DNA from 2 places in the Streptomyces sp. NPDC013187 genome. Region 1 is predicted to be linked to the other one. Evidence: riboswitches for the same ligand, from Rfam matches in the RefSeq annotation. Region 1 holds a riboswitch; the other holds the start of a gene.
What was found. Region 1 has a riboswitch for cyclic di-AMP ahead of ACFY5B_RS25900 (C40 family peptidase). Riboswitches for the same ligand answer to the same signal wherever they lie in the genome.

Region 1 (5,711 bases):
GGATCGACGAGCAGGCGGAGCTGCGCGCCCGCGCCGGACTCGTACGGACTCTGCGCCCCCGTCCGGCCGATTCGCCGCTCCTCGACCTGGCGAGCAACGACTACCTCGGGCTGGCCCGTCACCCCGAGGTCACGGAGGGCGCCGCCCGGGCCGCGCGGGACTGGGGCGGCGGCTCGACCGGCTCCCGGCTCGTCACCGGCACCACCGAACTGCACGCCGAACTCGAGCGGGACCTGGCCGATTTCTGCGGTTTCGAGGCGGCCCTCGTCTTCTCCTCCGGCTACGCCGCCAACCTCGCCGCCGTCACCGCGCTGGGCCCCCACGGCTCCCTGATCGTCTCCGACGCGGGCAACCACGCCTCGCTCATCGACGGCTGCCGGCTCGCCCGCGGCACCACCCAGGTCGTGGCGCACGCCGAGCCGGACGCCGTGCGCAAGGCGCTGGCGACCCACGAGGGCACGGCGATCGCCGTGTCCGACACGGTCTTCTCGGTCGACGGCGACGCGGCCCCCCTCGCCGCGCTCGCCGAAGCCTGCCGGGAGCACGGCGCCGGGCTGGTCGTCGACGACGCCCACGGACTGGGCGTTCTCGGTGACGGCGGCCGCGGCGCTCCGCACGCGGTGGGCCTCGCGGGCGCCGGCGACGTCGTCGCGACGGTCACCCTCTCCAAGTCGCTGGGCAGCCAGGGCGGAGCCGTCCTCGGCCCCGCGCGGGTCGTCGACCACCTGGTCAACGCGGCCCGGACGTTCATCTTCGACACCGGACTCGCCCCCGCGGCGGCGGGGGCCGCCCTGGCGGCACTGCGGCTGCTGCGCCGCGAGCCGCAGCGGGCGGCACGGGCCCGCGCGGTCGCGGGCGAACTGCACGCACGCCTGACCGCCGCGGGTCTGGAAGCGGTCCGTCCGGACGCCGCGGTGGTCTCGGTGCGGGCGGCCTCTCCCGAGGACGCCGTGCGCTGGGCGGCACAGTGCCGCGCGGCGGGCCTGGCCGTGGGGTGCTTCCGGCCCCCTTCCGTCCCGGACGGCATCTCACGGCTCAGGCTGACCGCGCGCGCGGACCTGACCGGTCAGCAGATCGAACGCGCTGTACGGCTGATCGGCGAGACGCGGCCATGAGTCGGCGTGACACGGCCGTGCGTCGCACGATGACGGTCTGATCGAACGCGTCCGCAAGTGCTCCTACATACGGTCCACCCCGGCCGCGAAGGCCGCCCAGCTCTCCGCGGAGAAGAGCAGCGCGGGTCCGGCCGGGTCCTTGGAGTCGCGCACGGCGAGCAGTCCGGCCCAGGGCGGGGCATCCGGACACCCGGTCTCGACGCAGTTGTTCGCGCCGGTGCTGTAGCTGCTGCGCAACCACCGCACACCGTGCAGTTCGATGCTTGAGGGGACGTGACGAGGCAGTGCACGCATGGTGCCTCCTTACGCGCCGGCGGCTGTCCCGGCGATGAAATCCAACGAGTCCTCGGGCGAAAGGGCGTGGATCTGAAGGGCGTTGAAGGCCTCCGTGTAGGCCTGGAGGTCTTCTTTCCGTTCGAGGTAGAGGCTACTCGTCAAGTGGTCGAGAACAACCACATCCAGATCAGAAGTGCTCGAAAATGAGAAGATAACGAAAGGGCCGGTGACGCCGATGTGCGCCCCGGCGGCGAACGGCAGCACCTGCAGGCGCACTTGGGGCAGCCGGGCCGCCTCGACCAGTCGTTCCAGCTGGCGGGCCATGACCCCGGGCCCGCCCACTTCCCGCCGCAGCACCGCCTCGTCCAGCACGGCGCTCAGCTCCAGCGGGGGATCGGCGCGCAGCACGTCCTGCCGGGCCAGCCGCACCTCGACCAGCGTGTCGAGCCGGTCCTCCGGAAGTCCCTCCACCGCGGCGCTGGTCACCGCACGCGCGTACTCGGGCGTCTGGAGCAGGCCCGGGACGACGGTGGTCTCCAGCGTGCGCATCGCGCCGGCCTGGGACTCCAGGCTGATGAAGTCCCGGTAGGTCGGCGGCAGCACCCCGCGGTATGCGTGCCACCAGTGGTGCCGGCCACCGCTGTCCTCGGCCCCCGCCAACGCCATGAGGACTTCCCGAAGTTGGGAGTCCGTCACACCGTAGGCATCCAGAAGTAACCGCACATCGGCCGGTTTCACCCCGCTCGTACCCGTCTCGATCCGGCTGACCTTGGACTGGTGCCAGCCCACCAGCCGGGCCGCCTCACCGCTCGTGAGCCCCGCCGAGGAGCGCAGCGCACGCAGTTCGGCGCCCAGTTTCCGGCGGCGCACCGCGGGACCGTGCTGCATGGGCTCCTCCTTACTCCTTCGGAGCCACCCAAATACGGTCTCGCGTCGCAGAGTTCACCGCTTTGAGCGACAGATATATGCATATCTTGGTGGATCGCCGACCTTCACGGGTGTTCTGGTGGCAGTCTGACGACGAAGCACCAGTCCGGGACCGTACTCGAACCATCCGCTCCGTGTCGGGCTACGGTCCCGTGGGAAAGGGACGACGTCGCCATGGCAGACCATCTGGAAGCATCCGTCACTCTGCCGAGCGATCCCGCCTCGGTCTCCGCAGCGCGTGCCTATGTGGTGAGCACGCTGGCGGAGTGGGGCCTGCCGGCGGACACGGACGTGTCCGACACCGTCCGGCTCATCATCTCGGAACTCGCCACCAACGCCGTCCAGCACACCTTCGGCCAGTCGCCCACCTTCACCGTGGACGTCGAGCTGGACCGCGACGAACGGCTGCGCATCGGTGTCACGGACAGTCATCCGCGCTTCCCCAGACGCCTGCCCGCAGCCGTCCAGCAGGACAACGGCCGCGGCCTGGTCATCATCCGCTGGCTGACCGCCGAGTGCGGCGGCAGACTGCGCATCCGCCCGACCCGCGAGGGCGGCAAGACCATCTCGATCGAACTCCCGTGGGCCGTTCCGGTCCGGCCGGTGACGACGGCGGGCCAGCAGGAGCCGTAGCCGGTCACAGCAGAACCTGAAGGACCCGGCCGACCTGAAAGATCTGACGGACCTGACAGACCCGGAGGACCTTCCCCCTGGTGCTCTCGATGCACCCCGGCCCGCGCGACCCGCATCCGGGCCATTCCCGCGGCTCTACGCCGCCCACTCCGGGCCCTGCGACCCGCCGGAGCCCGCGGCCGTCACCGGTGCCGAGCCGACGCCTCCCGGTGTGCTGCCGCCCCTCGAAGCCCCGACGGCTGCCCGACAGTGCGCCGCAGCGGTGCGGGGACCCTGATCTCGGCCCCCTCCGGCTCCTCCTCGGTGGTTTCCTCGGCGCCGTCCCGTTCCCCGTGCAGCCCCGCTCGTCGCACCAGCCGGGGGAGTACACCCCACAGTCCGACGCAGACCAGGAAGGTCGCGGCGCCCGCGGCGATGCCACCGGCACGGCCCGTGGTCACGTCGACCACCAGCAGCACCGAACCGCTGAACGCGAACACCAGCACGCTCAGACCGGTCGTGGCCAGGCGCGAGGAGACCTGCACTATGCGGGGCTTGGCGCCCTGCTGGAAGAGGGAACGGTGCAGAGCGGCCGGCGCGGTGAAGAGCGCGGCGGCCAGGACCGCCAGCAGCAGCGTGATGACGTAGGTGACGCGCTGGACCGTGTCGAGGTCCCCGAAGCGCGAGGTGAAGGCCAGCGACAGCAGGAAGGCGAAGAGGATCTGCACACCCGTCTGGGTGACGCGGAGTTCCTGGAGCAGCTCGACGAAGTTGCGGTCGGCGCGTTGCAGCGGAGTCTCGTTGCGCGCGGTGCAGGGACGGTGCTCGGCCATGACGTCACGGGTATCCACTTGCGCCCGTGTCACGCTCCGGCGTGCGGCGGCGCGTCATCAACGCCGCCGCACGCCGGGCGGATCACTTCACGCGCCCGTACCAGACGCTCTTGGTCCAGATCTTCTGCAGCCGCACCACGTCCCCGCTCTTCGGGGAGTGCCAGAGCTTGTTCTTACCCGCGTAGATACCGACGTGGTACACGTTGCTGCCCGAGTGGAAGAACACCAGGTCTCCCGCCTTGCGGTTCTTGGCGGAGATGTGGCGCGTCTTGTTGTACTGCTGGGCAGCCGTGCGGGGGAGCTTCTTGCCGGCCTTCTTGAACGAGTAGAGCGTGAGCCCGGAGCAGTCGAACCGGTGCGGCCCTATCGCCCCGTACTTGTAGGGCGAACCCTTCTTGGATGCCGCGATCTGGAGTGCCTTGGTCGCCGGTGTGGCTGCCGCGGCCTCGGAGGTGAAGCCGGGGGCCACGATCGAGCCGCCCACCGCGGCGATGGTGAGCGCCGAGGCCGTACCGGCTCGGGCCATGAGCGACGGGACACGATTGAGCGCAGTCATGCGCAACCCTTCGTCAGCCGCCTGTGAAGGATGACCTGTCGGATTCGGGCTGACAAAGTTGCCCGGCCGCTGACGCGGCTTCACCCCAAGGGCTGCTCGGAGCCGGTCATGGCGTGACCGTCCCGGCGACCCGTCGTGCTTGGGTCCTCCACTCCTGCCGATCCACTCCTGTCGACCGGTCATCCGGGCGGCGGCAGGACTCGGCGTCCGCCCGGATCGCCCCGCCACAGCGGCGGGGGCTTGTCGTCAAGCAGGGATCTTGGCGCATGCCTGTCCGGATTTCCCAACGGAACCGGGGATTTGTGTTGTTACTCACCACTCACCCGTTCGGGTGGACACGTGTGCGTTCGCGCCACTGTCCACGCGTTCGCGGACCGTCGGACCAGGCATGGAATGTCCCATTCCGCCCCGGGGCTACGCGCGTTGCGCAACCGGAAGGGCCCCAAAATCGGTCTCCCGCCTACTCCGAACAGGGGTACGTCTTTTGGTCCGTTTCAACTCAGCCCCGGAGGCTCCGCCGTCGCGTCGGGCGTCCGGGTCGACGGCTCGCGTCAACTGACGGGTTCCGGGGGCAGGGTGAGCCGCGCCGTGCGCCGCTCGCCGTCCAGCACCCGCAGCGCCCGGGCCAGGGTGCCGGCGTGCAGTTCCGTCTCGCCCCGCTGGTGCATCAGGGCCAGCGCGTCACGCAGTGCGGTCGCCTTGCCGACGAGGGCCTGGGCGGCACGCAGCCCGCGATACGTGTCACCGTCCCGGGCCGGGTTGATGCGGCCGAGCAGATCGACCACGTCGAGGTAGCGGTCGATCAGTTCCGCTTCGGCGCGGGTCAGGGCGGGCAGCGGCGGCAGCTCGGGCGGGAGCATCGGGGCCTCACCGTCCGGTCGGCGGGGCGAGGGTGGCCTTGCGGCTGGGGATGATCCCGTCCACCAGGCCGTACTCCACCGCTTCCTGCGCGGTGAGGACCTTGTCCCGCTCGATGTCCGCGCTCACCTGCTCCCGGGTGCGGCCCGTGTGCAGCGCGAGCATCTCCTCCATCCGGTTCCGGATGCGCGTCAACTCATCCGCCTGGATGGCCAGATCGCTCGCCTGACCGTGGATCGGCTCGGGCAGCGCCGGCTGATGGATCACCAGGCGCGCGTCGGGCAGCGCGAATCGCTTGCCGGGTGTGCCCGCCGCCAGCAGCACCGAGGAGGCGGCACCGGCCTGGCCCAGGAGAATCGTCTCCACGTCGCAGGAGACGTACTGCATCGTGTCGTAGACCGCCGTCATCGCATGGAAGCTGCCGCCGGGAGAGTTGATGTAGAGCGAGATGTCGCGCTCCGGGGCCTGGTGCTCCAGATGCATGAACTGGGCCATGACGTCGTTCGCCGAGGTCTCGTCCACCGGCGCCCCGAG
Region 2 (5,711 bases), on a different contig from region 1:
CGGCCATGCCGTACGCCTCGTCGACGCGCTTGAGCGCCTGCGGGAAGCTGATCTTCTCCCGCTGGGACAGGGCGTCGATCATCGCCTCGGCGCGGTCGCCGATGCCCCGCTTGGGGACGTTGAGGATCCGGCGCAGTGGCACCGAGTCCTCGGGGTTGGACAGCACGCGCAGGTAGGCCAGGACGTCCCGGACCTCCTTGCGCTCGTAGAAGCGGACGCCGCCGACGACCTTGTAGGGCAGGCCGACGCGGATGAAGACCTCTTCGAAGACACGGGACTGGGCGTTGGTGCGGTAGAAGACGGCGACGTCGCCGGCCTTGGCCTCGCCCGCGTCGGTCAGGCGGTCTATCTCGTCGGCGACGAACTGCGCCTCGTCGTGCTCGGTGTCGGCGACGTAGCCGGTGATCCGGGCGCCGGTGCCCGCGTTGGTCCACAGGTTCTTGGGGCGGCGGGACTCATTGCGCTCGATGACGGCGTTGGCGGCGCTGAGGATCGTCTGCGTGGAGCGGTAGTTCTGCTCCAGCAGGATCGTCGTCGCGTCCGGGTAGTCCTCCTCGAACTGGAGGATGTTGCGGATCGTCGCGCCTCGGAAGGCGTAGATCGACTGGTCGGCGTCGCCCACCACGCACAGCTCGGCGGGCGGGATCTCGGCCTCGGGCGGCACGTCGACGGGGTGCTCCGAGGGGGTGCCGACCAACTCGCGGACCAGGGCGTACTGCGCGTGGTTGGTGTCCTGGTACTCGTCCACGAGGACGTGCCGGAAGCGGCGGCGGTAGTGCTCGGCGACGTCCGGGAAGGCGCGCAGCAGGTTGACCGTCGTCATGATCAGGTCGTCGAAGTCGAGGGCGTTCGCCTCGCGCAGCCGCGACTGGTACATGGCGTAGGCCTGGGCGAGGGTCTTCTCGAAGCCGTCGGTGGCCCGGGCGGCGAAGTCCTCCTCGTCGATCAGCTCGTTCTTCAGATTGCTGATCTTGGCGCTGAAGGACTTGGGCGGGAAGCGCTTGGGGTCGAGGTCCAGGTCACGGCAGACCAGGGCCATCAGGCGCTTGGAGTCGGCGGCGTCGTAGATCGAGAAGGACGAGGTGAAGCCGAGCTTCTTGCTCTCGCGCCTGAGGATGCGCACGCACGCGCTGTGGAAGGTCATGACCCACATGGCGTTGGCGCGCGGGCCGACGAGCTGCTCGACGCGTTCCTTCATCTCGCCGGCGGCCTTGTTGGTGAAGGTGATCGCGAGGATCTGGCCCGGGTGCACGTCCCGCTCGGCGAGCAGATGGGCGATGCGGTGCGTGAGCACGCGGGTCTTGCCCGAGCCGGCTCCGGCCACGATGAGCAGCGGGGAGCCGGAGTGGACGACGGCGGCGCGCTGGTTGTCGTTCAGCCCCTCCAGGAGGGCGGCGGTGTCCACCACCGGGCGGGGGGCTCCGTCCCGGTAGTAGCCTCCCCCACTCTCGGCTCCGCTCGAGCGGGGGGACCCCCATCGGTCCGGGGGCACGTCGAACTTCCCGCCGAACAGATCGTCCGGGATCGGCTCCGGAACGTGATCGTCCTCGGGTGGCGGCGGGGGCTCGTCCGCGGGGCCCCGCTGGGCCTGGAGGTTCGCCAGGAAGCTGTCGTCAAAGAGGCTGCTCATCGCTCTCCGAGTCTAGGGCGCCCCACTGACAGCCCGCCGCCGCCCTGAGAACATCGCCGGGCGCCCGGGCCCGCCGACCGCCCGACGGCGCGTTGTCGCCCTCCATGACGGCGCGATCACGCCCTGCTACAGACCCGGCATGTATGGACTTATCCCACCCAATACCCCTTGATCGTTCACTCTCGGCAACGCTCAGGAATAAGGTCACGAAAATGTATCGGGCATATCACCCATCAACCTTCACAGGGGCCACACGAGTTGGCTACGGTGCGACCAGGCCGCATGACCCCCACCGGCGAACGTCGCCGGGCCGCGCGGCCTCCGCCGAGTCCGGTGTGCCGCAGCGGCAGCCGGAGCCGGGGACCCAACCGTGAACCTGGGGTGAATCGGCCCGACTCCCTGTGCGGAGAAGGCCGTAGGGCAAACCTTCCGAACCACCCGCCCGAACCCGACAGCTAACCCGGTAGGCGGAACATGGAAGGAGTCGCCTCCCTTGGCGTCGCACCGCAAGTCGCGTCCTACGGGTACGCGCATGGCAGGCATACGGACCCCCGCCCTCGCAACGGCGGCCCTCACCTCCGTGGCCCTGCTGTCCCAGTCGGCCAACGCCGCCCCCGAGGCCGACGACAAGCCCAGCCTGGAGGAAGTCGAGAAGAAGGTCGACGACCTGTACCGCCAGGCCGAGTCGGCGACCGACAAGTACAACGCGGCCAAGGAGAAGACCGCGAAGCAGCGCAAGCGCGTCGACACCCTGCTCGACGACGTCGCCCAGCGCACCCAGAAGCTCAACGAGGCGCGCGAGGAGCTGGGCTCCTTCGCCTCCGCCCAGTACCGCACCGGTGCCGCCGCCCCGGACACGGCGACGTTCCTGCTCGCGGACACCCCGCAGGACTACTTCGACCAGACCCAGCTGATGGACCGGATGACCGGCCGTCAGAAGGTCGCGGTCGACGACTACGTCACGCAGCAGTCCGAGACGATGAAGAAGCGCCAGGAGGCCACCGAGAGCCTCGAGACGCTCACCGAGTCGCAGGGTGATCTGAAGACGGCCAAGGCCACCGTCCAGCGCAAGCTCGCCGACGCGCGCGAGCTGATGACGAAGCTGACCGCCGAGGAGAAGGCCCGGCTCGCGGCGATCGAGAGGGAGAAGCGGGCGGAGGCCGCCCGCAAGGCCGACGAACTGGCCCGGCAGCAGGCCGCGCAGCAGAAGGCGCAGGCGGAGGCCGCCCAGCAGGACGGCGGGTCGTCCACGTCCGGATCGACGGGGTCGGCGGGCTCCGGCTCGTCCTCCTCGACGGCTCCGGCCGACTCCTCGTACGCGACCAAGGCCGACAAGGCGCTGGCCTTCGCCCGCGCCCAGATCGGCAAGCCGTACGTGTGGGGCGCCGTGGGACCCGGCTCCTACGACTGCTCGGGCCTCACCCAGGCCGCCTGGAAGGCCGCGGGCGTCACCCTGCCCCGCACGACCTACGACCAGGTCAACGCCGGCACCACGGTCCCGCTCTCCCAGGCACAGCCCGGTGACCTGGTCTTCTTCTACGACGACGTCACCCACGTCGGGATCTACATCGGCAACGGCATGATGATCCACGCGCCGAAGCCGGGCACGTACGTGCGCGAGGAGTCGATCTACTACGACGGCGAATCGGCCATCCACAGCGTGGTGCGCCCGGCCTGAGTGAGGCCTGAGGGCCGAGAGGTCGCGTCACGTTTTTGAGGGGCACGCGCGCGTGCCCCTCTCGTAACGCGTGCGCCGCTCTCTAGCATCGGCGCTATGTCCGGTCCCTCCCCGTTTGCCGCCTGGTGGGCGACGTATGCGCTGGCGACCGGCATCGTGTCGGTCGGTTTCGACTCGGCGGGGTACGCGGGCGCCTCCCGCATCGCCCTGGCCCTGGCCTGCGCGGCCTGGCTGGCGGCGGCCGTGGGCCTCGCCCGGCGGACGCACCGCGAGTGGCGGGTGGCGACACCAGACGCGCTCACCACCGTGGCGGCGACCACGGTCCTGGGCACCGGCTTCTCCGCGGCCGGGCAGCAGCCCCTGGCCGAGGCACTGCTCACGCTCGCCATGGTGCTCTGGGCCGTGCTCCTCACCGCGAAGGCCGAGGGGCGGCGCGGAACGGTCTTCCTGCGCTGCGTGGCCACCCAGGGGCTCGCCGTGCTCGGCGCCACGCTCGCCGCGGCCGACGCGGTGGCCTGGCTCGCCCACGCGGCCCTGGTGCTGTTCTGGCTGGGGCTCGCGCTCTACTGTTTCGCCCTGTTCCGCTTCCAGCCGCGGCAGGTGGAGGAGGGGCACGGGGACCACTGGCTGGCGGCCGGCGCCCTCGCCGTCTCCGCACTGGCCGGGGCGAGCCTCCTCGGCGCCGACAGCTCGCGCCTGTACCTGTGGAACGAGGAGAACGCCGACACTCTGCGCACGACGACCGTCGCGCTGCTCGTGCTCGCGCTGATCGCCTGCGTGGCCCTGCTCCTCGCCGAGCTCTTCTGGCCCCGGCACCACTACGACGTGCGGCGCTGGGCGACCGTGTTCGCCGCGGTCGTGACGGCCGCGGCCACCCTCGCGGTCGCCGCCGCCCTCGACGTCCCCTGGCTCGACGTCGCCGGAAAGGTGCTGCTGTGGATCGCGGTGGCCGCCTGGCTCGGGTGCACCGCCTGGGCTCTCGCCGCGGCCCGGGCCGGCGCCCGGCGCTCCCGGGTCAGGTCCAGAGCACGGCGATGAAGATGTTCGCCGTGGTCAGCAGACCGACCAGACCGAAGAGTCCCTTGTCCACCTTCTCGTCGTCCCGCTTCACATAGACCAGGCCGAGGATCACGATCAGCAGGGCCAGCTTCACGCCGATCTTGATGTTGTTCACGGTCTGGTCGTCGGCCTGGTTGAGGCCGACCAGGACCACACCGGTGACCAGCATCGTGAGCGCGCCGTGCAGCATCGCGGGGGTGAAGCGGGCGGCACCCTCGCCCATCGCCTTCATCTGGGTGAGGAAGCCGCCCAGGAGCGAGGCGATGCCGATGATGTGGAGGCCGACGAAGAGGTGGATGAGTACGTCCATGAGGCCGGAGCCTAATCAGGGGCTCCCAGGCCACCCGACACCGGCCCAGGGGTGCATAAATGCACCGCATAGCACCCGATCACGGTCACTCGCTCACGATTCGGCCCATCGGTCATCACGCTGAGTGAAGTAGACGGTGTCGGGGCGGCGTCACGGTCGCATACGGTCACCGCCGGTCCTCTCACGACACTTCCGCACACCCGGCCCCGGCCCGCCACGGCGACGTTTAGCGTCCTCCCCCAGGTGCCCGGCTCCCCACCGCCGCCCGGGCCAGGGGCGGCAGTCGGACACCACCGCCGAAAAGGTCCGGCGGCGGGCCGCTCCCCCTGTGCGGGCCGCCGCCGGATGCGCAGGCCGCTCGTCCGCTCCCCCTGCGGCCGCACGCATCCCTCGGCGGTCGAGGAAAGGACGTGGCCTCCGAGTGGCAGAGCACCGCAAGCCCCGACAGCGCGCAATGGGTGGCGGCAAGGCCCGTACGGCCGCCACGATCGCCCTCGCAGGCGCGGCGACGGCGACGGGCTTCGACGGGACCGGACACGCCGAGCCCCAGCTCACCCCCGGCCAGGTCAAGGCCGAGGTGGACCGGCTGTACCAGCAGGCGGAGGCCGCCACCGAGAAGTACAACGGCGCGAAGGAGAAGGCCGACGCGGCCGGGCAGCGGCTGAAGGACCTCCAGGACCAGGCGGCCCGTAAGGAGGAGCGACTCAACTCCGCCCGAGACGCCCTGGGTTCGGTCGCCGCCGCGCAGTACCGCGCCGGCGGTCTCGACCCGGCGGTGCAGCTCGCCCTGTCCGACGATCCCGACCGGTACCTCGAGAACGCCGAGTTCGTCGAGCGGGCCGGCAACCGGCAGAACGCCGCCGTCGCGAGCGTGCGCAAGCAGCTCCGGGAGATCGAGCAGCTGCGCGGGGCCGCCCACATCGAGCTGACCTCCCTGAAGTCACGGCAGACGGAGCTGAAACGGCACAAGAAGACGATCACCGGCAAGCTGGGCTCGGCACGGCGGCTGCTGTCCCGGCTCGACGCGCAGGAAC

Region 2: linked by a shared signal. The riboswitch ahead of ACFY5B_RS19085 (NlpC/P60 family protein) and the one ahead of ACFY5B_RS25900 (C40 family peptidase) in region 1 are both predicted to bind cyclic di-AMP.

What each region holds. Positions count from the first base shown of each region.
Region 1 covers NZ_JBIBAF010000012.1:131,343-137,053, forward strand. The annotation lists gene ACFY5B_RS25875 (8-amino-7-oxononanoate synthase) at 1-1,115, shown strand, start outside; gene ACFY5B_RS25880 (DUF397 domain-containing protein) at 1,179-1,409, opposite strand; gene ACFY5B_RS25885 (helix-turn-helix domain-containing protein) at 1,419-2,279, opposite strand; gene ACFY5B_RS25890 (ATP-binding protein) at 2,493-2,951, shown strand; gene ACFY5B_RS25895 (DUF6328 family protein) at 3,134-3,763, opposite strand; gene ACFY5B_RS25900 (C40 family peptidase) at 3,846-4,319, opposite strand; cyclic di-AMP (ydaO/yuaA leader) riboswitch at 4,323-4,535, opposite strand; gene ACFY5B_RS25905 (hypothetical protein) at 4,871-5,179, opposite strand; gene ACFY5B_RS25910 (ATP-dependent Clp protease proteolytic subunit) at 5,187-5,711, opposite strand, start outside.
Region 2 covers NZ_JBIBAF010000008.1:266,446-272,156, reverse strand. The annotation lists gene pcrA (DNA helicase PcrA) at 1-1,630, opposite strand, end outside; cyclic di-AMP (ydaO/yuaA leader) riboswitch at 1,943-2,115, shown strand; gene ACFY5B_RS19085 (NlpC/P60 family protein) at 2,124-3,308, shown strand; gene ACFY5B_RS19080 (hypothetical protein) at 3,405-4,346, shown strand; gene ACFY5B_RS19075 (hypothetical protein) at 4,324-4,677, opposite strand; gene ACFY5B_RS19070 (NlpC/P60 family protein) at 5,099-5,711, shown strand, end outside.